Regions from separate parts of the Paenibacillus sp. FSL P4-0176 genome, predicted to be linked through region 1. Evidence: riboswitches for the same ligand, from Rfam matches in the RefSeq annotation. Region 1 holds a riboswitch; each other region holds the start of a gene.

Region 1 (7,341 bases):
TGGATTCTTTGGAAACCAGACCAAATACCGTTGGACCGCTACCAGACATTAACACGCCGTCTGCACCCAATCGAATCATGGCATCCTTCAGATGCTGAACTTCCGGATACAGCTTCAACGTTACATCTTCAAGCACATTGCCCATCTGGTCACAGACTTCCGTAAATGATTGATTGCGAATAGCCTGCTCCATTTTAGCTGCACTCGGATGACGAACAATCTTGTCACTGCGGAACCTTCCGTACACATCGGCTGTAGACACATTAATCGGAGGCTTGGCCAGAATTACCCAGCATTGCGGCGGATTAGGAATGGGAGTTAACTTCTCACCACGGCCTGTAGCGAGTGCAGTCCCTCCTGTGATACAGAATGGAACATCCGACCCGAGTTCAGCTCCAAGCTCCTGCAGTTCGTGATCCGGTATATTCAACCGCCACAGACGGTTCAATCCACGCAGCGTTGCTGCTGCATCACTGCTGCCGCCGGCAAGACCAGCTGCAACTGGAATCTTTTTATCCAGATGAATATGGACGCCCGTACGCACGTTATAGCGCTCCTTAATGAGTCTGGCTGCCTGGAAAGCCAGATTCTTCTCGTCGAGCGGGATATAACCTGCCTGACTGGAGATGAAAATAGTATCTCGCGGCAGCTCCGACATTTCCAGCCGATCAGCTAGATCGACCATGGTCATGATCATTTCAACTTCATGGAATCCATCGCTTCTTTTATGTAAAACGTCCAGCATCAAATTAATTTTAGCAGGCGCTTTTTCGTAAATTTTCAAGGCGTTCACCCGTCCTCACCTTTTCCCTAAGACAACTTAACATATTATATCAAAATGGGGCTGTCAAGTCATTTGTATTCCGCATCTAAGGGGAAAAAGCGGGGTTATTCCTGACGGATTTCCCCGCTTTTCAGTCTGCTTGAACCGGATTAAGATTTGCGGGCAGCCTGCTCAGCAAGTTGAATGGCTCTTTTCACCATGTTTCCTGCATCCTTGGCTTTAATTCCGCCCCAACCTTCCTGTTGCACCGTATCATAGAAGCCCAGGTCTTTCGCGAGCTCATTCTTCAGATCCTCTGACATGACACTTCTTCTTCTGCGACTCATGAACCATCCTCCTCCAAAGTATCCTTCATAATGTGATGAGTTCGTTGTTCGTTCACGTTTTTAACATTTTGTCACCAGGCCATATTCAGTTTCCTGCATTGCTTAAGAAACTGTCCCTTCACCTGTCCATATAGTATGCCGCGACCGTTCCTCGCTCATTCCTGAGTATGTATGGGTTACGTTAGAGGGAGAATTGGTGTTTAAAGAAAACAAAAAAGCGATCCGCCTTGTGGGGCGAATCGCCTGTAAATCGATACTTACGTCTCCATATAGGAGCTATGCGTCTGGCTGCCCGGGTCATAAACCATGACTTCCACCGATTCCGTAAGTATATCCGCATAACTATAAGATACTCGCTTGAAGGTTTCTTGCTCCTCATCAAGCTTAACAATAAAAACAGAAGGGTACGTTTCTTCCAATACACCCGTACGCTCAATGGTCTTACGGCGGCCACCATTAGCCCGCAACATAATTTTCTGACCAATATGTGCATCGAGATTGCGTTTGATATCCAACAGCGTGTTTTTAGCCATTGTCGACGACCACCTCTTTTCTTGTCCATTATACCGGATTTTACAGTCATTGTCAAATCAAAACTAATTATTATATCAGCATCAAAAAGTTGTTGTCAATGAATTTTTTTGCAAACAAAAAAAGCCCCAAATTGGGACTTTAAATGGCCTACATCAGACTGCCGACGGGTTTACTTTTAGCGTAGATAAATCATTCAGCCCAGGCAGACCTACCCGGTAACTCCCCCGTGTCTCGACACCACCCACACCCTGGCTACCACTGATGGTATTGTGCAGAACATCACTCATGTTGACCGTATCGCGCACAGAAGTAAAGGAGGCCTTGGCTGCCACATAGACCGGATCAAGTGCATGAATGAGAATTCTGCCTGGGGAACTGGCAAAGTTCGCTCCAGCGCGCAACAGTGCCTCAAAATGGGACTGACAGGCCCCTGCAACAATAGTGAGGGCGTCCAGATGGCGTTCATATTGTCTGGCCACCTGAATGGCCGATACAAAATTTTGCGAGTTCTTGTAGCTACCAAGACTATATAAGTCATAGGGCTGACGTGTCTTTAACACCCCATCATGACCCGTAATAACTACGATATCCGGACGTACTTTGGGTAATAAGCGGTATAAGGTATCTGCCATTGCCGATTCATGGACATACTGTCCCTCTGCGGGTACACGAAGTTGCTCATAGAGATCCATACTTTTTTTCAAATAGTTCGGATCTCCATCCAGATGAAGCACCTTTCCAGGCATTTCAAAATAAGCCGGTTCCTGCTGGGCAGACCAATCCTGTACCAGACCTTCACGATTCCGCTCAGCCTGTTCCATACGATTCTGTTGCAGACGGGACAGGGTCTGATGTGCTTTAATATGCGCCTGTCTGGTCTTGGCGCTTTGTGGTTCGTAGGGAACCTGTATCAAATCGTCCACCGGGGAATCGGCAATCAGCCGGAACTCAGTCCCTTTAATGACCGCAGCATCCAACTGGAGGCCTTCCACCCGAAAAGTCACATCGCCGCCGTATGACTTCCGAACGACCAAGTCTCCGATATTCATCAACGTAATCACCTCTACCCCATCGTATGGGCAAAGACCCGGTTTGGTTCATTCAAATTTTACAGCGCTGCACGTACCCCAGCTTCCCACATTACGGTGCTGAGTGTGGCATACTCTTGCAGACTCAATGTCTCTCCACGCCGGGACGGTTGAATACCTGCCTGCTCCAGCAGAATGTCTGCCTGTTCCCGGTTCTCCTTTGTGAAGAAACGTGCCTTCAAGTTGTTTGAGATTGTTTTTCTCCGCTGAGCAAAAGAAGCCTGTACCACTTCGAAGTAGTGTGCTTCATCCGGAATCTCCACTGGCGGCTGCTCACGCACTTTCAGCTTAATGACAGCTGATTCCACATTAGGTTGCGGAATGAAGACCGTAGGAGGCACAATACACACAAGTTCCGGCATACTGTAGTACTGAACTGCGATGCTTAGACTACCGTAATCTTTTGATCCTGGTGCAGCAGCCATGCGTTCAGCCACTTCTTTTTGGATCATGACAACAATGCTGTCTACCGGCAGCTTCTCTTCCAGCAGTTTCATCATGATTGGAGTCGTTACATAATAAGGCAGGTTAGCCACGACACTGACTTTGTCCACGGATGCAAAATCCGTATTAAACAACTCAGCCAGATCAAGCTTCAACACATCCCCATGATGAACACGTACATTCGAATAAGGCTGCATCACCTCTCCCAGGATTGGGATTAAGCGCTGATCAATCTCTACGGCTGTGACGGGACCGGCTACCCGAGCCAGCCGCTCCGTGAGGGCTCCAATACCCGGCCCGATCTCCAGTGCGCCCTTGGACTCGTCCAGATCGGCTGCATTAACGATTTTATTCAGTATATTTTGATCGATCAGAAAGTTCTGACCCAGACTTTTCTTAAATGAGAATCCGTGCCTTTGAATAATCTCTTTCGTACGCTTGGGCGTTGCAATTTCAATCGTCTCTTCCATGTTCTTCATATGCTCACAATCCTTCACGTTCAATTTGCGCTAATGCTGTAGAGAATTCTTCCCGTGTAATCTGAAATACACTGAGGCGTTTGTGGAACTGCTTACCGTTACAATAACCGATGCCCAGCAGATTGCCCATCTCCATACGACGTGCAGCAGCCTGCGGATGCACAATAAGTCCTGCCGCGATCAGATCTTCCCAATCGATCAGGCTCGGAGCACCTTCGTATGAAGTATGTACGCGCGCCAACGCATGACGGATCGCCTCGGGTGAGGCATTCTCCACCCCAATGTCCCCTTTGCGCGTTGCATCGGCTTCCGGAATGAAGGCATGTTTGCAGCCAGGGACCTTGTTCGCAATAATTTTACGAATGCGTTCGCCAGCATGATCCGGATCTGTCAGTACAATGACTCCCCGTCTCTCCTGAGCAAGCGCAATCCGCTTCAGAATGCGTTGGTTGATGGCTGATCCACCTGTTTCTATGGTATCGGCTTCCACGGCCCGACGGATAGCTACCGTATCGTCACGGCCTTCCACCACAATGACTTCTTTTATCATGTTCCATTTCTTCCTTTCTAACGCAAAAAGAAGAGGAATATCCTCTTCTCTGCCAAACGGCGGGGGAGACTGAATTCAGACTCCTCCGCCGCATATTCCGCATGAATCATTCATGCAACTATTTTATAGCATTCCCATTTCAAAGTAAAACGATTTTAGTTCGCTTCCGGCTTCACCGGACCGATCACGTAGACCGTCTTGCCTTTCTTACGTCCAAAATTCAGGGCATGCTTCACACTGTCATAATACACATCAATTTTGTTGCCTTTAATGGCACCGCCTGTATCTTCCGCACGACGGAATCCCAGACCTTCGATATATACCCACCAGCCAATTGGAATGACTTTGGGATCAACCGCAATGGTGCGTCCTTCCGTTACACGAGTACCGGAAGCTGTTTTAGTTCCAATGCCAGGCTCTTCGGAAGAGTAAGCAGTCATGGATACATTTTTAAGTACTTTGGAGTATTTAAAAGAAGTCCCGGATACGGTAATCACTTTGCTGCCCGAGGCAGATGTTTTCTTCGAGTTCGTTGTTGTAGCCTTTTTGGTTGTTGAAGTTTGAGCCGATACGGTCTGAATCTCAGGTTCTTTCACGACCGGTTTTGCTTTTGTGCCGACAGCGATCACTTTATCTACACGATTATTAGCGACAGATTTGCCGACCATTTTTTTGGAGACCAATTCTCCATCCTGAAATACCTTTTCGATATGCTGTACAATTGTGCCTTCTTTGCCGTTCACAACGACACGGTTATCCCCTTTGTACAAGCTAGGGTCAGCCGTTTTAATGACTTTGTAAGCGATCGGTTGCTCTACTTCCACTGTACGCTTTGTTACGCGCACTACACGGATCTTCATCTCCGCTTTGATCGCAGTTCCAAGCGCCGGATACACTTTATCATTACTTTCAACTTGAATACCTGATTTTTGAATTGCATCTTCTACCGATGAATCGGTTGTATACAGAGTCTTGGTGTCTCCGTCTGCCGTAATGTTAACTGGAACGGCCCGCTCAATAACGATTCGGTCTCCATCTGTAATCGCCCCATTCATGGACATGGATACCTTATCGTGAGGGCTGACTGTGATCGACTGCTCCTCCAGCATTTCCTGAAGCATTCCTGTACGAGTCTCTACCACCTGAGCTTTGCCATCAATAACCAGTGAAATTTGTTTCCCGGCCTGACCGTAAACGACTAACAAGATCATGATTGTAAGCGCAATTGAGAAAATCGCGATCAATGCCATTTGACGCATGTTCTCATGCTTCCACCGCAACGCGAAAGACTTACTGGATGATCGTGACTCATGGGTCTCTTCTGGTTGGAATGTGCCCACTTCTCCGTCCTCCTTCATAGCCTCGCCGTCTAAAGTAATGCATGATGTCTTTGACGTGACTATACCAAATTTTCTACAGAACACAGATTGGACCAACATAATCCGGTTCTGCACCATGAATCAATCTTCGCAACATGATGTCATCCTCCTGAATACCTACCGTATGATGACAATATTTCTTTTATTCAAAAACAAAAAAGCCAAAGAAAGAGTGTAAGAGGAACTCTTTCGTGGCTTCCGAATGATTTTGAATATCGGAAATTCATGCACGAGGTTGCCTCTCTTTTTCCGCTTGCGAGGTTAGCTGTCGGGTTCGGGCGAAAGAGAGCCGCCCTATCTTGGGTCACCCGCTCATGGCGGACGCCCTTGAATTCACCCCGAGACCCAAAGAAGAAATCAAATACGGCTTCGCAGTTCCCTTCGCTGCTTTTGGGTCAGCGAACGTTGCGCATCGGCCAAATACACCGATGTTTAAGCCCTATTGGTTCCCCCGCTCTCCGATAACGGAGACTCAGCGAGACTGATTCATGAAAGTAATGTTGTTTCATCGGAAAGTGTCCCTTTGTTCATCCCCCGAACATCTGTCCAATTTTCCGCACAACAATTCACTGAAAAGATGATATCCTGTTTTGATGCATGTTGTAAAGCGTTGATCAAGTACGTTTTTCTGAATATTTGGTTAAAATATTGTAATATTCTTGATTTATTTGGATCAAAGGGCAAATTACCTCCGCTTACCTGCCTTTTTCACCTCATTTGCTCGTTTTTTTAACGAATCCCAAATCGTTCCATGGCATTTTTGGTTGTTATTGCAGCAATTTCCTCCACCGAAATGCCTTTAATTTCCGCAGCTGCCTCTGCAACCAGACGTACATGCGCTGTCTCATTTCGCTTCCCACGATAAGGGTGCGGTGTCAAATATGGAGCATCTGTTTCAATGAAAAACCGGTCCATAGGAACCTTCTCCAGCACCTCTTTGGGTTGCTTTGCATTTTTGAATGTGATCGGTCCTCCGAAGGAGAGATGGAAGCCCATATCGAGACAACTTTTTGCTGTTTCCCAACTGCCCGAGAACGAGTGCATCACACCACCAACTTCACCCGCCTTCTCTTCACGCAAAATTCTTATGATATCCTCATGTGCATCCCGATTATGGATGACAATTGGCATGTTCACTTCACGCGCCAAAGCAATTTGTTGTCGTAATACGCGATGTTGTATCTCTTTTGGTGAAGTATCCCAGTGATAATCCAATCCAATCTCACCGATCGCAACCACTTTTTCATGCTTGCATAAAGATGCAATCCTCTCCAAATCGCCCTCCTGCATTGTGATCGCATCTACGGGATGCCACCCTACAGCTGCATATATAAAGTCATATGTTTCAGCGAGTTTCATTGTGGTTGGAATCGTCTCCCGGTTAAAGCCAATGTTGATCATGCGACCAACTCCTGCATCCACAGCACGCTGAATCATGTCCTCGCGGTCCTCGTCGAATTGTGGTGCATCCAGATGTGTATGTGTGTCGAACAGCATCATGTCTGTATCTCCCTTCATGTCGAAATAACGACTATCTTCTTTTTCAAAATCCAATTTGTAAAATTCAATAATTCAATGACTCATACATAAAACATTTTGGGTAATCTGTGTATTACATCATTACGTTTGTTTCTTCACAACTACAATATATAGAAGATATACGGATATTCTGATCTATATATTGTTGATTTTGCTCATTCTGCCTATTTGCATTTACAAAATTATGTCGATCTACATATACTCCCCATTAAAGCAGA
Region 2 (7,341 bases), 1.6 Mb from region 1:
TTAGGCCCTGTAGGCATGAAGTCCAGCTCCGAGCATATGGAAACTGGGGAAAAACGATTTCATGGACATCGAGGTTGGCTGTGCCAGTCCATCCGCAGCCGAGGCGCTGACGGTCTTCCATTCATTCTCCAGATCTGTGGCCAGGCGGACCATCAGATCCTTGGTTGTATCGTTGTTCAGGGGAATGACTTTGGAGGCTTCGGTTATGCAGGCATTCATGGCTGAATGCAGGTAACCAAGGACCGCCTCCTCGACCGGGATGTCGAGGTGGTGGTTAATCCAGGCGTGAACAGTGGAGAGGCAGCCAACCGAATCATATTTGGCAAAGATCTGTTCGAGCTGGCTGAATTCAATCCAGGGGTGCAGAGCGCGTGCGAGTCTGATCAATCGTTTACCCATGGCGGCAGCTTGTTCTCTGAGATCTCCAGGGGTTCGCTGAACATGGACAAGCTTGTCGATCAGAGCTATCCGCCATGTATCCTTGTGATCTGTTGCGGTATAGATGCCTTTGATAGCCATACCTTCAAGACGAACGATGCTCGGATGCAACTGACAACGCATGAATGATTCGAGATCTTCAGCATTACGAATGGTACCCTCCCTGATATGGATATCCATGCCGAAGGAATGGGTGAACCCTCCAACCTGAATAGAGGAATCAAGCAGTTTGACATAATCGAGCAGCTTATTCCCACGGTTCACAATCATTCGCCTCCTGCGTTCGTTTAATGTCACTTAAAGTGACATTTATGTTCCTTTTTGTTTGCTTTGTGTTTAGAAATCCGAATTATATGATAGTTATCATCCCATGAATGTCCGCTTTTTGTCAATAGTATCCGTGAAATTTAATGGATTAAATCTGGGATTTAATATTTGTGTTATTTTATATAACTTATTGTGTTATTTATTTTGCGAAGTGCAGGGAGGACTATATATAAGGAAGGACTATATATAAATGAACCAACAAGATCGGCTCTTACCTAAAGAGAGGGGATCAAATCTAATCATATGCAGTTCATGGGTAATGATGACGAGATTATGCGATTTTTGATGAAAATGCCTAGCTGAAAAAGAAGTATTAAAAAATACTTTACTTTTAGTTCTGAACCCGGTATAATCAATTCTGTTGCCGATTATTTACGACATGCGGTCGTGGTGGAATGGCAGACACGCTATCTTGAGGGGGTAGTGGGCGTATGCCCGTGGAGGTTCGAGTCCTCTCGACCGCATCATATGAACGATTAAAAAGCAGCTTTCCATTAATGGGAAGCTGCTTTTTTTGTCTTTTTCGAACAGTATGACATCTGGGTTGAAAAAAGGCCATCCATTACCGGAGGAATGTTGCTCTACCTACCGGCTACGGGTGGCCTGTGTATTATTTTTGCAGCAAATTCTTGATATCTTCTTCAATCTTGTCCGGTGTTGTTTTGGGAGCATAACGTTTAATGACCTGTCCGTTCTGATTCACCAGGAATTTGGTGAAATTCCATTTGATTGCTTTGGAGCCGAGCAGGCCAGGAGCTTCTGTGCTAAGGTGTTGGAAAAGAGGGTGAGCGCTTGAACCGTTCACATCAATTTTCTCAAACATGGGGAAGCTCACGCCATAATTCATCTGACAGAACTCGGCAATATCGTCGGAAGATCCTTTTTCCTGTGCAAACTGGTTGCTTGGGAAACCAAGAACTTCAAATGGAGCATCTTGAAATTTGTCTTGCAATTCTTGCAGACCTTTGAATTGAGGGGTAAGGCCGCATGAGCTTGCCGTATTCACAATCAGGAGCACTTTGTCACGGTAGTCGGACATTTCAACTTCTTGACCGCGAAGGGTATTCACTTTGTAATCGTAGACTGTCATCTAAATCGCCTCCATTTATTTACTCTTATATCTTCTATTATATTGGTTGCAATTAAATATTGCAAAACTAATATGGTGTTAAAAGAATCAAAACAGGCAAGTTGTGCAGAATACGTGAATGAATTGCGAAGTGATTTACGCCAGAGTGAGAATTAGATAGCCTTGAAGAGATAGATAGAGTATAACTTTGTTGTAAGCGTTATTATGGATAGGAATTGGCAAAAATCTGCCGATTTGGTGATCTGGGCGGACTTTACACCGACATGGCACGGGTGTATGATTCATAACGTAATTTCAATTTAAACTAAATTGTACTTGAAAAACGAAACAAACGATAATATCGCTCGATCTTACCTTAAGATATACGAACGATGTTTTAATCGCTGAGTTTCCATTCATTAATGAATGGGAAACGGGGGAACCAACGGAATGCGCTGTCCAGGACAGTGGGCATTCATGGGGTGAATTTTCCGGTGACAGCCGGAAATAGGGCGACTCTCGCGCCCGAATCCGTCAGCTAACCTCGTAAGCGTTAAAGGGAGAGGCAACAAGCCGTACGCTGGTTCATGGTGTTTTCGCCATGGGTTATTTAAGAAGCGTTCGGGAGGCCTTGGTCCCCCACGCTTCTTTTTTGTTGTCTTTTCACGCCAAGGGAGGAACGAATGATGGATACTGAGATGATCTTAGTGACTGCTCCAAATGAAGCAGGACGCAAATTTATCAAATTGCTGATGTACAAAAAAATGCCGTTTGCCGTTCTAACCAACAGTGCAGGGGAAGAGCGAAGACTCCGTAGAATCGGAGTAGAACATGTCATTCGCATGAATACGGCTGCAGCTCAAAAATGGTTTTTGCCGCAGGGCAGCGTAGGCAACGTGTTTATTTTCGAGAACAGCCTGAATCTGACCTGTCGTTATTTACAGATCTGCCGTTCATGGACATCGAAATCCCTGTGCGTCATTACGGAGCAGAGTCATCCTAAGGGCATCTATCGGGGCATGGGCGCAGACCGGATTGTATATTCGCTCAATGGGGAAGTTGGCTTTCTCCTCAATGGTTAATGCCATAGCTTGTGATTGCTCAGGTGTAAGGTGCCTGTTATAATTGAATGTATTAGAATCAATTTCAGAATTCACTCAAGGTATTATGAAATTGATTCATCGATAAACGGAAGTTTGAGGAGACTCATGCAGGATGGTGAGTCTTCTTTTTTATGCTTACAAGGAGGAATTGGCGTGCCGGATGTAGGTGGATTGAAATGGTTGTTTTTTGATGTTGGAGATACGCTGGTGGATGAATGGGAGCCGGTTGATGATATTATCGGACAGTTTGTCCGTGAAGCTTGTGCTTTGGGGTATCCGGTGACAATTGAGGCGGTACGCGAACTGTTCGCGAGTTGTTACCGAAAATATGAGCAATGGCCTATGAGAGTGGCGATTCGCACATTCGTTGAAGACGAGGGGCATCAGAAACAGATTCAGGACAAGCTGAAGTTTCAAAAAGATCTTGAACGTCCTTTTCCTTCAGCGGATTCCGTTCTTCAGCAGTTGTCACGGCATTATCGCATTGGCATTATTGCCAATCAGAGTCCTGGAACGGAAGAGAGACTGGAAAGCTATGGCTTGCGGAAGTATGTTGATGTTCTGGCATGTTCGGCTGAAGAAGGAGTGTCCAAGCCAGACCCTGAGTTATACGCTGTGGCCTTGAAGCAGGCCGGTTGTGAACCGGAGGAAGCCGTCATGATCGGCGATCGGATCGATAACGACATTATACCTGCTCGGAAGCTGGGCATGCGTACGATTCGAATTATGCAGGGTTACGGAAGATTCCAGCCAGAACTATCGGATGACAAACGTGCGGATTGGACCGTTGATTCATTGGATCAACTCTTGCCGTTATTGATACCAAATCAGGATTAGATGCAGATGGTTGTTTATTGGAGTTTGAGTTTTACTATAAAAGGAAACATGTTGCTGTATTGCAACAATAAAGGCTGATCAACTGGGTATAAAATACCGGAGTTGATCAGCCTTTTTAGTATTTAGCCAATTAAAATGAGATTAGAATAACCGAATCGTCTGAATGATCAGATATACATTCAGCACAACGATAATCGCGGCAATGACCCATGAGATGATTTTGAGCCACAATTTGTTGGCGAATGCACCCATGCTTTTTTTATCACTCGTGAACATCACCAGGGGAATTACAGCAAACGGCAATTGAAGCGACAGGACGACCTGGCTCAAAATGAGTAGTTCTTCTGTGCCATGTTCTCCTGCAATGGCTGTCACAATTACCGCGGGGATGATGGCGATCAGACGTGTGACCAGTCTGCGTAGCCAAGCCGGAATTCGAATGTTCAGGAAACCTTCCATAACGATCTGCCCAGCGAGTGTACCTGTAAGGGTAGAGTTCTGACCTGATGCTAACAGCGCCACACCGAACAGGATACTTGCGACCGTAGTACCCAATAGAGGTGTCAGCAGATGATAGGCATCAGCGATCTCAGCAACCTGCGTCATACCAGCACTGTGAAATACAGCGGCAGATACAATCAGGATGGCTGCATTGATGAACAGGGCCAGTGTCAGCGCAATCGTAGAATCCATGGTCGAGTACCGAATGGCTTCTTTTTTGCCCTGTGGTGTCTGTTCGATCTGACGGGTCTGCACAATGGAAGAATGCAGGTACAGATTATGCGGCATCACGGTTGCTCCGATAATACCAATGGCAATATAGAGCATAGCCGGGTTTTGCAGGATCTCAACATTTGGTACAAAACCATGGAGAACACCGCCCATATCCGGTTTTGCCAGAAACAGATCAATCCCGAAGCAGAGGGCAATTGTTGCCATCAGCACAATGACGAGAGTTTCCAAAGCGCGGAAGCCTTTGTTTTGCAGAACAAGAATCAGGAGTACATCAACTGCGGTGATGATAACGCCGTATAACATGGGGATGTTAAATAACAGTTTTAATGCGATGGCAGAACCAATGACTTCAGCCAGATCGGTAGCTGCAATGGCAAGCTCACACAGAATCCATAACATCATAACAACAGGCATGCTGAATCGTTCACGACAGGCTTGAGCCAGATCCCGTCCAGTGACGATACCGAGCTTGCCAGCCAGCGACTGAAGGACAACGGCCATCAGGTTCGATAACAGGATAACGGATAACAAGGTATACCCGAACTGCGAGCCGCCTGCGATATCTGTTGCCCAGTTCCCCGGGTCCATGTAACCTACGGCAACGAGGTATCCTGGGCCTACAAAGGCGAGGAATTTCTTCCACCATGCAGCATTCTGCGGAACTTTCATGGAACTATGTGCTTCTCCAAGGGAAGGGGCCATGCCCGCAGTAGATAATGATTCTCTTGAAGGAGCGTTGAACGGATTTTTTTTACTCATACGATAATCACCTGACTTTGAATTATTGATTTGGAGATATTGATGCGGTACAAACCGCTCATGATATATCTAAATTTTTATGTTTATTGTTACATTGTACTCCTTCAATTATTTTTGTCTAGTGCAACTTTTATGTATCAGCACAAAATTTCGGTTGTAGCTTGAATATGCCCCTTCGTATATTACCCAACCTTAGGGAAAATACAGCCATGGCATTGAAATGCATGAAAATAATAAAGTTGTAAAAGCTGATAAAGATACAAAATTGCGTTTCAAAATGAGCCAGAAGTTTAAATTGAAAGGAAGGCAGTAAAAAACTATATGGATAAGGGAGAGATTCTGAATGGAAGCTTTATATACAGCAGTAGCGACAGTTAAAGGTGGACGTACAGGTTCGGTGACTTCTTCGGATGGCGTGCTCAAGCATGATCTGAAAATGCCAAAAGAGCTTGGTGGCTCCGGTGGTGAAGGTACTAACCCTGAGCAACTTTTTGCCGCTGGATATGGAGCATGTTATGAAAGTGCCCTTGCCAATGTAGCACGCAAAGCAGGTGTGAAATTGGAGGATGTGGTCGTTACAAGTAACGTATCCATTGGTAAAGACCCTGCGGATGACGGTTTTCAGCTGTCTGTTCGTCTGGACGTTAGCATGCCTGGTGTAGATCACAGTCAAGCAGAAGAACTGGCCCGCAAGGCGCATGATTTCTGTCCATATTCCAAAGCAACACGCGGCAACATTGATGTTGTATTAAACGTAGTTTAAGATTTGACTCCTGGTAAGTAAAGGGAACATATAGAGCAGGTTATCCCAGATACCTGATGTTCGACTACAAAGCCCTGCTGGCAATCGGCAGGGTTTTGTGTTGATTATCATATAAGGACATGATGCAGGAGATTAGATGCCAGATCGCGTACTATTTTACATAATTGCACTCTCACTTCATGCTACACATTCCATAAAGGGGGAACGAAGATGAGTATTGAAGAGATGATCGAGCGGCGATTTGTGTGTACAAAATGCAGGGGCACGGATTGTAACATTAAGGAAGTTTCCATGTCAGGAGCAGGCCTGAGTAAGATGTTTGATATACAGCATAATCACTACCTGTTCGTGGCTTGTGCTTCCTGCGGGTATGTTGAAGTATTTGATCCGGATGTCTTGAAAGGGAAAAAACAGGGACAGGTAGGGACGATTCTGGATATTCTGTTTGGCGGGTAGACATGCGCGAGTTGACATTGATCTGAATTTTCTTTAATATAACTTAGTACTGAGTAGTGTCATTGCATGAACCAAATTTGAATTAAACAGGTGATATCCATGTCTTATAGACCGCGTATTGCAGATTTAGAATTAGCTTATGGTAACAAGGAAGACGGATTGTATGAATTCAAAATGAATTTGGTAGACGGTACAAAATGCCGTGTATTCTACACCCGTTCACCGGAATGGAAGATGACCAATATCAGCCGTCTGCAGAAAACCCCTTGTCCAGTATGTCGCAAAGATTTCATTTGCAAATGTATGGACCAGTGGGCAAGTGACCTGCATCAACAGATGATCGATGACCAATGGATGGAAAAGGCAGTTACGGAATAATTGTCGGACAGATACGAGCGTGGGCACAATGCCTGCGCTCTTTTTCTTTATATTTCCCATTTATGCGTGTTCAAAAAGAGCGGTGTTCAGTCTTTTTGAACTACCTCTAGAAATAAATTTAGAATTAGTGAACAAGAAGGCCCAGATTGGGTAAGTTACTCTAACCGCAACAATAGGAGGCAGCCAATATGACAGCAAATCAAACAGATGTGCATCAGGGACATCCCATCGTACTGGTGGATGGCGTCTGTCACTTCTGCCAGGGCTTAACCAAATGGATTATCAAGCGTGATCCGGAAGGGAAATATCATTTTGCATCGCTTCAATCGGATGTAGCCAAGGAACTGCTGGCGAAGGGCAATTTGTCGACAGACAGTATGGACACCTTTGTGCTGATTGAAAATGGAAAATACTATACACGTTCAACCGCCGCACTGAGATTGGCCAAAGGTCTAAAATTTCCTTATCCGTTGTTA
Region 3 (7,341 bases), 2.4 Mb from region 1:
CACCATGTCGCGCATGGAAAAGCAGCCCCGTCCCAGAACAGTCCATCCATGCTGCCAGTGACCGATGGAGATGCTTATCGCTCAAGTCATCATGCCTTTGCAGCACCCGTTATCCTGCTCGACGTAGGCCATGGGGGTATTGACGGTGGTACGTCAGCCCAAGGTGTGCTGGAAAAAGATATCAACCTGGCCATTAGCCAAAAGGTCTATCTCCTGCTTCGCAGCAAAGGTTATGCCGTTATCATCAATCGACTTGGTGATTATGCACTTAGTGATGAGAACCGCTGGCTGAACAGCCGCTCCCGTCATACCAGAGATCTTGCCCAACGTAAAAGCCTTAGCGAAGAAGTAAGTACAGATATCGTGGTCAGCATTCATGCGAACTGGAGTCCCCGATCGACAGCACACGGCCCGGTGGTACTGCACCAGAAAGAAGGCAGGAGTTATTTGCTGGCCCAATCCATTCAGGATGCCATGAACAAGTTGTACGAAACGGAGCACGGGGTTGTATGGGGCAAGCCCTTTTATATATTGAATTACGTGAAGCAACCTGCCGTCATCGTCGAAACCGGATTTTTGAGCAATGCGGCAGATCGAGCCAGAATGAATGACCCCGCTGAGCAAAAACGAATCGCCCAGTCCATTGCCAATGGCATTATTTATTATCTGTCGGTAGTGTAGGAGCAGACTGCCATTGCCACACATCTCGAACCAGATCACCAATCCCTACAAATTGGACCTGATTTTGCAGACGGGAGACGGATTCACGAATTACTGCGGATGTGTTCATCCCCGAATGACCGACATGACCAATGACAACACAGATATCCTTGTCGATCGCACGCTGAGCAGCCAGATCAAGTTGCTTGCGAATGTGTTGCTTGGAGTTTTGATCATCCAAGAAAATGTCATTACCTACAGGTGGCATGTTTTTGGATATGGCCAGTTCCCCCACCACGGAGCGAAAGTTCGTACGACTGTCTACAAAGAAGAGGCCCCGCTCCTTGCATACATCGAGCACAATGGACATGATGCGTTTGTCTGAAGTAATTTTGGAACCCATATGATTGTTCATGCCAATGGCGTGGGGCACATCATCAATCGCTTTCTCCACACGTGAGCGGACTTCTTCATCTGTTAGATTGGATGTGATTGCACCCGGGCCCAGCCATTCAGGTCGTCCTTTCTTGGGTTCCATGGGCATGTGCACAATCACATCCATCCCCTTTTCATGTGCAGCCATCGCATCTTTCTTCGTTGTTGGCAAAAAAGGCATGACCGCTACCGTTAGTTTAACTGGCATCGCCAGGATCTCTGCCGTACCCTTCATGTCATTACCAACATCATCGATGATAATCGCTAACCGTTTGTGATTCGATGTGGACTCTGAAGCTGCCGCTGTAGGCCCTCCTGCCGATATGCCTGCGTAAATCACAATCAAAAATGCCATGATACCTGCAATGAATCGATAAATCTTTCTCTGTACCTTCATCATGATTCCCTCCCCGTAACTTCTGTGATCTCATTGTTTGATAATGAAGGGAGGATTATGTAAGCCAAAGCCTTCCTTAATGATCATATCCCCGCCATTGAAGACCTCTATCTCAAGTGAAGATCTCCATCATTCCAGTTTTCTCCTTAGCATTCAGACAATAACTGTCATTGAACAGTTGGAAAATAGAGATTAATTAGGAAAAATACTGTAATTTGTCAGGTTTTCAGTTTAGGAATTTTTTAGTAGAATCAACAAATGAAAGAGGTTCTATGCTTCATTTCTATCCTATGATTTATGGAAGGAGGTTTTGAAAGGGTTTACATAAAATAAATGCCAGACAATCCGCTATTCTTGTTTGTTATTCCTGGTTGCGGTTTCTCTATGTAACTTACTATTATCGAGGAGGATGAAAGTAGTGAAATTCAAACTAAAAAAGACGATTAATGTTCTTTTGGCCTGTTTAACAGCCCTGCCTTTGATGTTAACCCCGACAAATGTGTCAGCAGCCAGCGATGCCAACATTAATTTGTCCTCGGAAAAACAGCTAATCAAGGGCTTTGGGGGCATTAACCTTCCTGCCTGGATTGGTGATCTGACTCCCGCTCAACGTGAAACTGCTTTTGGTAATGATCAGAATCAGTTAGGTTTCTCAATTCTCAGAATCTACGTTGATCCAGATTCCAATAACTGGTATCGTGAAGTTGCCACAGCCAAACGGGCTATCGAAAAGGGTGCTATTGTATTTGCATCCCCATGGAATCCTCCAAGCAGCATGGTTGAAACATTTAACCGCAATGGGGACACAAATGCCAAACGTCTGAAATACGACAAATATACCGCATATGCGCAACATCTGAACGACTTTGTAACCTACATGAAAAATAACGGCGTAGATCTATATGCCATTTCTGTGCAAAACGAACCGGATTATGCTCATGACTGGACTTGGTGGACTCCACAAGAGATCCTTCGATTCATGAAAGAAAATGCCGGGTCAATTCAAGGTACCAAAGTCATGGCGCCTGAATCCTTCCAGTACTTAAAGAACATATCCGACCCAATCCTGAATGATCCGCAGGCACTTGCCAACATGGACATTCTGGGAGCACATACGTATGGAACCCAGATTTCGAATTTTGCCTACCCTCTCTTTAAGCAAAAAGGAGCCGGTAAAGAACTGTGGATGACTGAGGTGTATGTTCCAAACAGTGACAACAACTCAGCAGACCGCTGGCCTGAAGCATTAGACGTTTCCTATCACATGCACAATGCCATGGTAGAAGGTGATTTCCAAGCCTACGTGTGGTGGTACATCCGCAGACAGTATGGTCCGATGAAAGAGGACGGTACCATAAGCAAACGCGGGTATAATATGGCTCATTTCTCTAAATTCGTGCGTCCAGGCTTCCTAAGAGTCGATGCAACGAAAAATCCGGATACAAACACATTTGTCTCAGCCTATAAAGGTGATAACAAAGTAGTCGTCGTGGCAATTAACCGTGGAACTTCAGCCACAAGCCAAAAATTCGTTCTGCAGAATGGTAATGCCTCTACTGTGTCCTCATGGATTACGGACAGCAGTCGAAATCTGGCAAGCGGAACCTCGCTTAACGTATCCAATGGAGCCTTCACGGCACAGCTCCCGCCTCAGAGCGTAACAACGTTTGTTGCCAACGTTACTGGCGGAAATAGCGGCGGGAATACAGGCAATGGCACTACGTATGAAGCCGAGACCGGAACGTCACTTACGGAAGCTGCCATTGAAACAATCTACACCGGTTACACTGGGTCCGGGTATGTTAACTTCAATGCGATGACTGGTTCGGCCATTCAATGGAACGGCATTAATAACACGACAACAGGTACCAAAAACGTAAAGTTTCGTTATGCGCTGGAAAGCGGCACTCGGAACCTCGACATTTTTGTGAACGGAACCAAAGTCATCAGCAACGAGCCCTTTCCGGCTACGGGAAGCTGGTCCACTTGGGTTGAAAAAACAATACAGGTCCCCATGAACACGGGGACCAATACATTGAAAGTGGTTACCACCGGATCGGAAGGACCGAATATTGACAGCGTTAATGTTACCGCAGCACAATAAACGTTCCGTATGGCTGATGGAAGACATTTGCTGTACGTGCAGCTAAGCACTAACCTCTTGGATACTAAATCTAGTGTTAGTGTTATATCAAAAAAATGCAAAAAAGACTCCTTAAGCATTAGCTTAAGGAGTCTTTTTATTAGATGCGGTCGAGAGGACTCGAACCTCCACGGGGGTTAGCCCACACGGACCTGAACCGTGCGCGTCTGCCAATTCCGCCACGACCGCATATTGTATCTCCGTCATCAATATCGGCGACAAGAAATAATATATCATGCGTAATCTATCATGTCAACACTGAAAATAATAACAATAAAGCCCGAATCAGACGTCCATGTCGATTCGGGCCTTACCTTTAACTGTTGCTAATAGTTTGGTTCATTAATACGGAAGCATACTACAAATTACAGCTTGGAAGGCCAGTTGCCATACCATGCATAACCGCCTCTTCTTTCTTTATCAATATCACTTAATTTGTATTTAACTACCCCGTCACGACCAATAAAGATTGGTTTATCCGTTCCGATCTCATAGAAGCGTGCCCAAATTGGTGCAGCTTTGGAATCAGCGATAATTTTACTATCTCCATTAGCTCTTTCATACTTGTAACCCGTAATTTTCACTTTGTTAAACCAAGCCTCCGCTCCTTTAATGGATGCGGTAATTTTAGCGTTAGCAGGTCTGGTTTTCAGAAATTTAACAATCGTTACACTCTCTCCAGCTGTCAGCGATGGCACTTCGTAGATTCTTGCGCTCGCTGGTTTAAGAGAGCTGGAATCATGTTGTTGTCCCCATGCTGTCAGCTTACCACCTGAAACGACCTGTGTATTCAGAATCGCCTCCACACCTTTGGCAACTGAATTTTTACTGCGGTTAGCAAGTGTACTGTCGATAAATGAGAAATCACCTTTGCGTGCCGCTACTTCATCCAGCATGATCATTACATTAATCATGGCATCATCATTGTAAGTGATGTGCTTGTGGTATCCGGAGCTTTGGTAAACTTGTGGCCACCCGCCGTTTGAATACTGCATGTTGATCAAAAAGTTAATTCCTTTGATTGCAGCTGTGGAGTAACGCGGATCATTCGTCTTTTTAAATTCCTTCGCCAATCTTCTAATTTCTGAGTATGTAGCCTTGTTGTCTATCGTGGACTTTGCCCACTCTCCACTTGTCTGTTTATAATCTTTTCTCCAACCTCCATCCGGCAGCTGGTTCTTCAAAATATCAGAAATACTCGCTGTAGTACCCGACGCATCTGCAGCAGATACCGTCCCTACAGGGAGAACTGCCATTCCAACTGCTGAGAACACCATCGTACATGCCAGGACAAAAGTAATTATTTTCTTCGCTTTCAAATGTAACACTCTCCTATGTTCGTTTTTATAAATCTTCCACTTCTACTTTACCTATGATACGCGTCTCTAAACCTCCTTTATTTGTATTTATCGCATAATAAAATCAATTTTAATCCAATATGTGGATTGGATAATCAGATAATATGCAAAAAATCGATTTTTGTCAATATATGCAACTTAATGAATATAATCTCTCTAATTCTACATAACGGAATAGTTCTTTTAACTCATGACAAACCTATCTATTTATCCAAATTCGTCTTACACGAATCAATAATGACGTTTTTGTCATGAATGATACCCAAACTCGATCCCTTTTTTCATATAAAAACCTTAATTCCGCTAACATTGAGGTATTAAGAAAGGGTTTAAATGGGTTTGACAATTACGCATTTATGCAATATAGTTTCAAATAGTTACAAAAACTTAATTATTCATTGCCGAGTTTCATGTTTGAAAACGGGGGAACCAATTTGGGTGAATTATTCTTATACATAGGAAATATAGGGAACCTTCTACCGAACCCTTAGCTAACTCCGTAGACATCGAAGGGAGAACATTGATTTTGAAAAAACTGATTATCTCCATTTTTGGAGCAGCTGTATTATTTACATCCGGGGCAACAAGCACAGAGGCAAGCAGTATCAACTCCGTAGTGAACAACATGACAGGTATTCCTTACAAATGGGGTGGCACAACTGTAGCCGGCTTCGACTGTTCTGGTTTTATGAGATATCTTTTCAACAAATACAGCATTGAATTACCACGTACTTCGCAGCAGCAAGCCAAAGCAGGTACTCCCGTATCCAAGAGCAATGTTCGGACAGGTGATCTGGTGTTCTTTAATACAACAGGCAAAGGCATTTCACATACAGGTGTATATATCGGCGGCGGACAATTCGCTCATGCCTCCAGCAGTAAAGGTGTAAGCATCACGAAGTTATCGAATCCATACTTCAATGATCGTTATGTAACAGCACGTCGGGTAACTGGACAGTTTATGTATGATAAAATGTTAGGTAAAATGTGATTCACATACAAAAAGGCATCGGTTATTAACCGGATGCCTTTTTTGCACTTAAAAATGTATGTTGCATTGCTTACTAATGCAGAGCCTTCTGCACTCGCATCGCACCCTGAGACAGGGCATGTCCTCCACCAACAGCTCCAGCCACGGCTACGGTCTCCATAATCTCCTGATCTGTTGCGCCCTTAGCACGGGCTTCTTCTACATGGTAGAAGGTACATACCTCATTGTTGGCGAATAATCCAATGCCAAGCGCAATTAGCTGTTTTGTCTTCGCATCAATCACACCAGGTTGGAAACATTCTCCGGTAAACTCATGATACGACTTCACCACACCTGGCAGCACATCGCTTAATGCTCCAATCTGATCCTTGTAGGCATGAACTTTATCATTCATCAATGTCATGGCTTGTAGCACACCCTCTCGGCTATAGTTACAGATCTTCCTCACTGTACCTATCTTCTCTCCCGAGTGAGCCAATTATGCCAAGAAATCATGGTAATTCCAAACATTTAAAGCTCATGGCCCTGCCATAATTATCAGCTGTTACTCACTAAGTGGACTCTGGCGCGGCTCGCTGAACAGCTGATAGCTGTAACCTCGGTCCAGCTTAACGACACGTCGATTCTGACGACGGATAAGTACCTGCTCGCCATCCCAGGCAACCACAATGCCCTTCACGTCGTTCGATTCCAGCTCGTCCCGTACGACTCTAACTTTCTCACCTGACAGACGCAGGGCGTCCAATTCTGTATCACTAATCATCTTCATGGCTCCTATATTTCAAATTTATTTACAAAAAGAGACCTAAATGAAAAGTCATTTAGGTCTCACGTGACTGTATTGGACTGTCATGTCATTCGAAATTATGTCCCGACTGAAAGTTACCGCTGCGCGTGCTCTTTGCTGTCGTTCTTCTCGAACCAAAAATCAAGCACTTTGGCGGACATCACACGTTCTTCAAGGTACTCCACTTGATGCGGTGTAAATTGTTCTTTCCAAGAGAAGGACAACTCTTCGCACAAGCCTACAATCGTCAGTAATTCTGACCAGGCAACATAGCGTTTGTACCAGAAAAATTGAGGATGTTCAATCATATAGGGATAAAGGTCATCGAATTCCGTATGTTTACAATCCAGGGCACGTTCAAAATGAACTTTCGATTCCGCCAGCTTATCATTAAAAAATTGTTCTGTTGCCGGTTGGTTCCCCATGGTGTTGCCTCCTCTCCCTAACATAACCCCATTATAAATGAAATCGGCGGTCATGCAAAGGCATAGTTCAAAAAATAGGCCCTATTCCTTTAAAATGTCACATTTCGTTATCGTCAAATTGTACCGTACCATCATTCAGGGAACG

The links. A riboswitch is a leader RNA that binds a small molecule or an ion and turns the genes downstream of it on or off. The one in region 1 is predicted to bind cyclic di-AMP.
Region 2: it holds a riboswitch for cyclic di-AMP, as region 1 does, so the genes downstream of both, MKY95_RS07320 (hypothetical protein) here and MKY95_RS00150 (3D domain-containing protein) in region 1, are expected to answer to the same signal.
Region 3: it holds a riboswitch for cyclic di-AMP, as region 1 does, so the genes downstream of both, MKY95_RS11355 (C40 family peptidase) here and MKY95_RS00150 (3D domain-containing protein) in region 1, are expected to answer to the same signal.

The regions. Positions count from the first base shown of each region.
Region 1 covers NZ_CP150242.1:31,818-39,158, reverse strand. The annotation lists gene ispE (4-(cytidine 5'-diphospho)-2-C-methyl-D-erythritol kinase) at 1-784, opposite strand, end outside; gene MKY95_RS00175 (small, acid-soluble spore protein, alpha/beta type) at 934-1,110, opposite strand; gene MKY95_RS00170 (Veg family protein) at 1,368-1,643, opposite strand; gene yabG (sporulation peptidase YabG) at 1,797-2,693, opposite strand; gene rsmA (16S rRNA (adenine(1518)-N(6)/adenine(1519)-N(6))-dimethyltransferase RsmA) at 2,753-3,655, opposite strand; gene rnmV (ribonuclease M5) at 3,660-4,205, opposite strand; gene MKY95_RS00150 (3D domain-containing protein) at 4,361-5,545, opposite strand; cyclic di-AMP (ydaO/yuaA leader) riboswitch at 5,819-6,072, opposite strand; gene MKY95_RS00145 (TatD family hydrolase) at 6,314-7,084, opposite strand.
Region 2 covers NZ_CP150242.1:1,637,583-1,644,923, forward strand. The annotation lists gene MKY95_RS07305 (urease accessory UreF family protein) at 1-702, opposite strand; tRNA gene MKY95_RS07310 (tRNA-Leu) at 1,147-1,229, shown strand; gene MKY95_RS07315 (glutathione peroxidase) at 1,376-1,855, opposite strand; cyclic di-AMP (ydaO/yuaA leader) riboswitch at 2,227-2,402, shown strand; gene MKY95_RS07320 (hypothetical protein) at 2,518-2,916, shown strand; gene MKY95_RS07325 (HAD family hydrolase) at 3,091-3,774, shown strand; gene MKY95_RS07330 (Nramp family divalent metal transporter) at 3,916-5,211, opposite strand; gene MKY95_RS07335 (organic hydroperoxide resistance protein) at 5,612-6,031, shown strand; gene MKY95_RS07340 (zinc ribbon domain-containing protein) at 6,242-6,487, shown strand; gene MKY95_RS07345 (hypothetical protein) at 6,587-6,865, shown strand; gene MKY95_RS07350 (thiol-disulfide oxidoreductase DCC family protein) at 7,054-7,341, shown strand, end outside.
Region 3 covers NZ_CP150242.1:2,434,933-2,442,273, reverse strand. The annotation lists gene MKY95_RS11380 (N-acetylmuramoyl-L-alanine amidase) at 1-681, shown strand, start outside; gene MKY95_RS11375 (divergent polysaccharide deacetylase family protein) at 656-1,495, opposite strand; gene MKY95_RS11370 (carbohydrate-binding protein) at 1,911-3,596, shown strand; tRNA gene MKY95_RS11365 (tRNA-Leu) at 3,741-3,824, opposite strand; gene pelA (pectate lyase) at 4,001-4,963, opposite strand; cyclic di-AMP (ydaO/yuaA leader) riboswitch at 5,383-5,514, shown strand; gene MKY95_RS11355 (C40 family peptidase) at 5,520-5,984, shown strand; gene MKY95_RS11350 (carboxymuconolactone decarboxylase family protein) at 6,058-6,387, opposite strand; gene MKY95_RS11345 (hypothetical protein) at 6,529-6,747, opposite strand; gene MKY95_RS11340 (hypothetical protein) at 6,867-7,196, opposite strand; gene MKY95_RS11335 (xanthine phosphoribosyltransferase) at 7,294-7,341, opposite strand, start outside.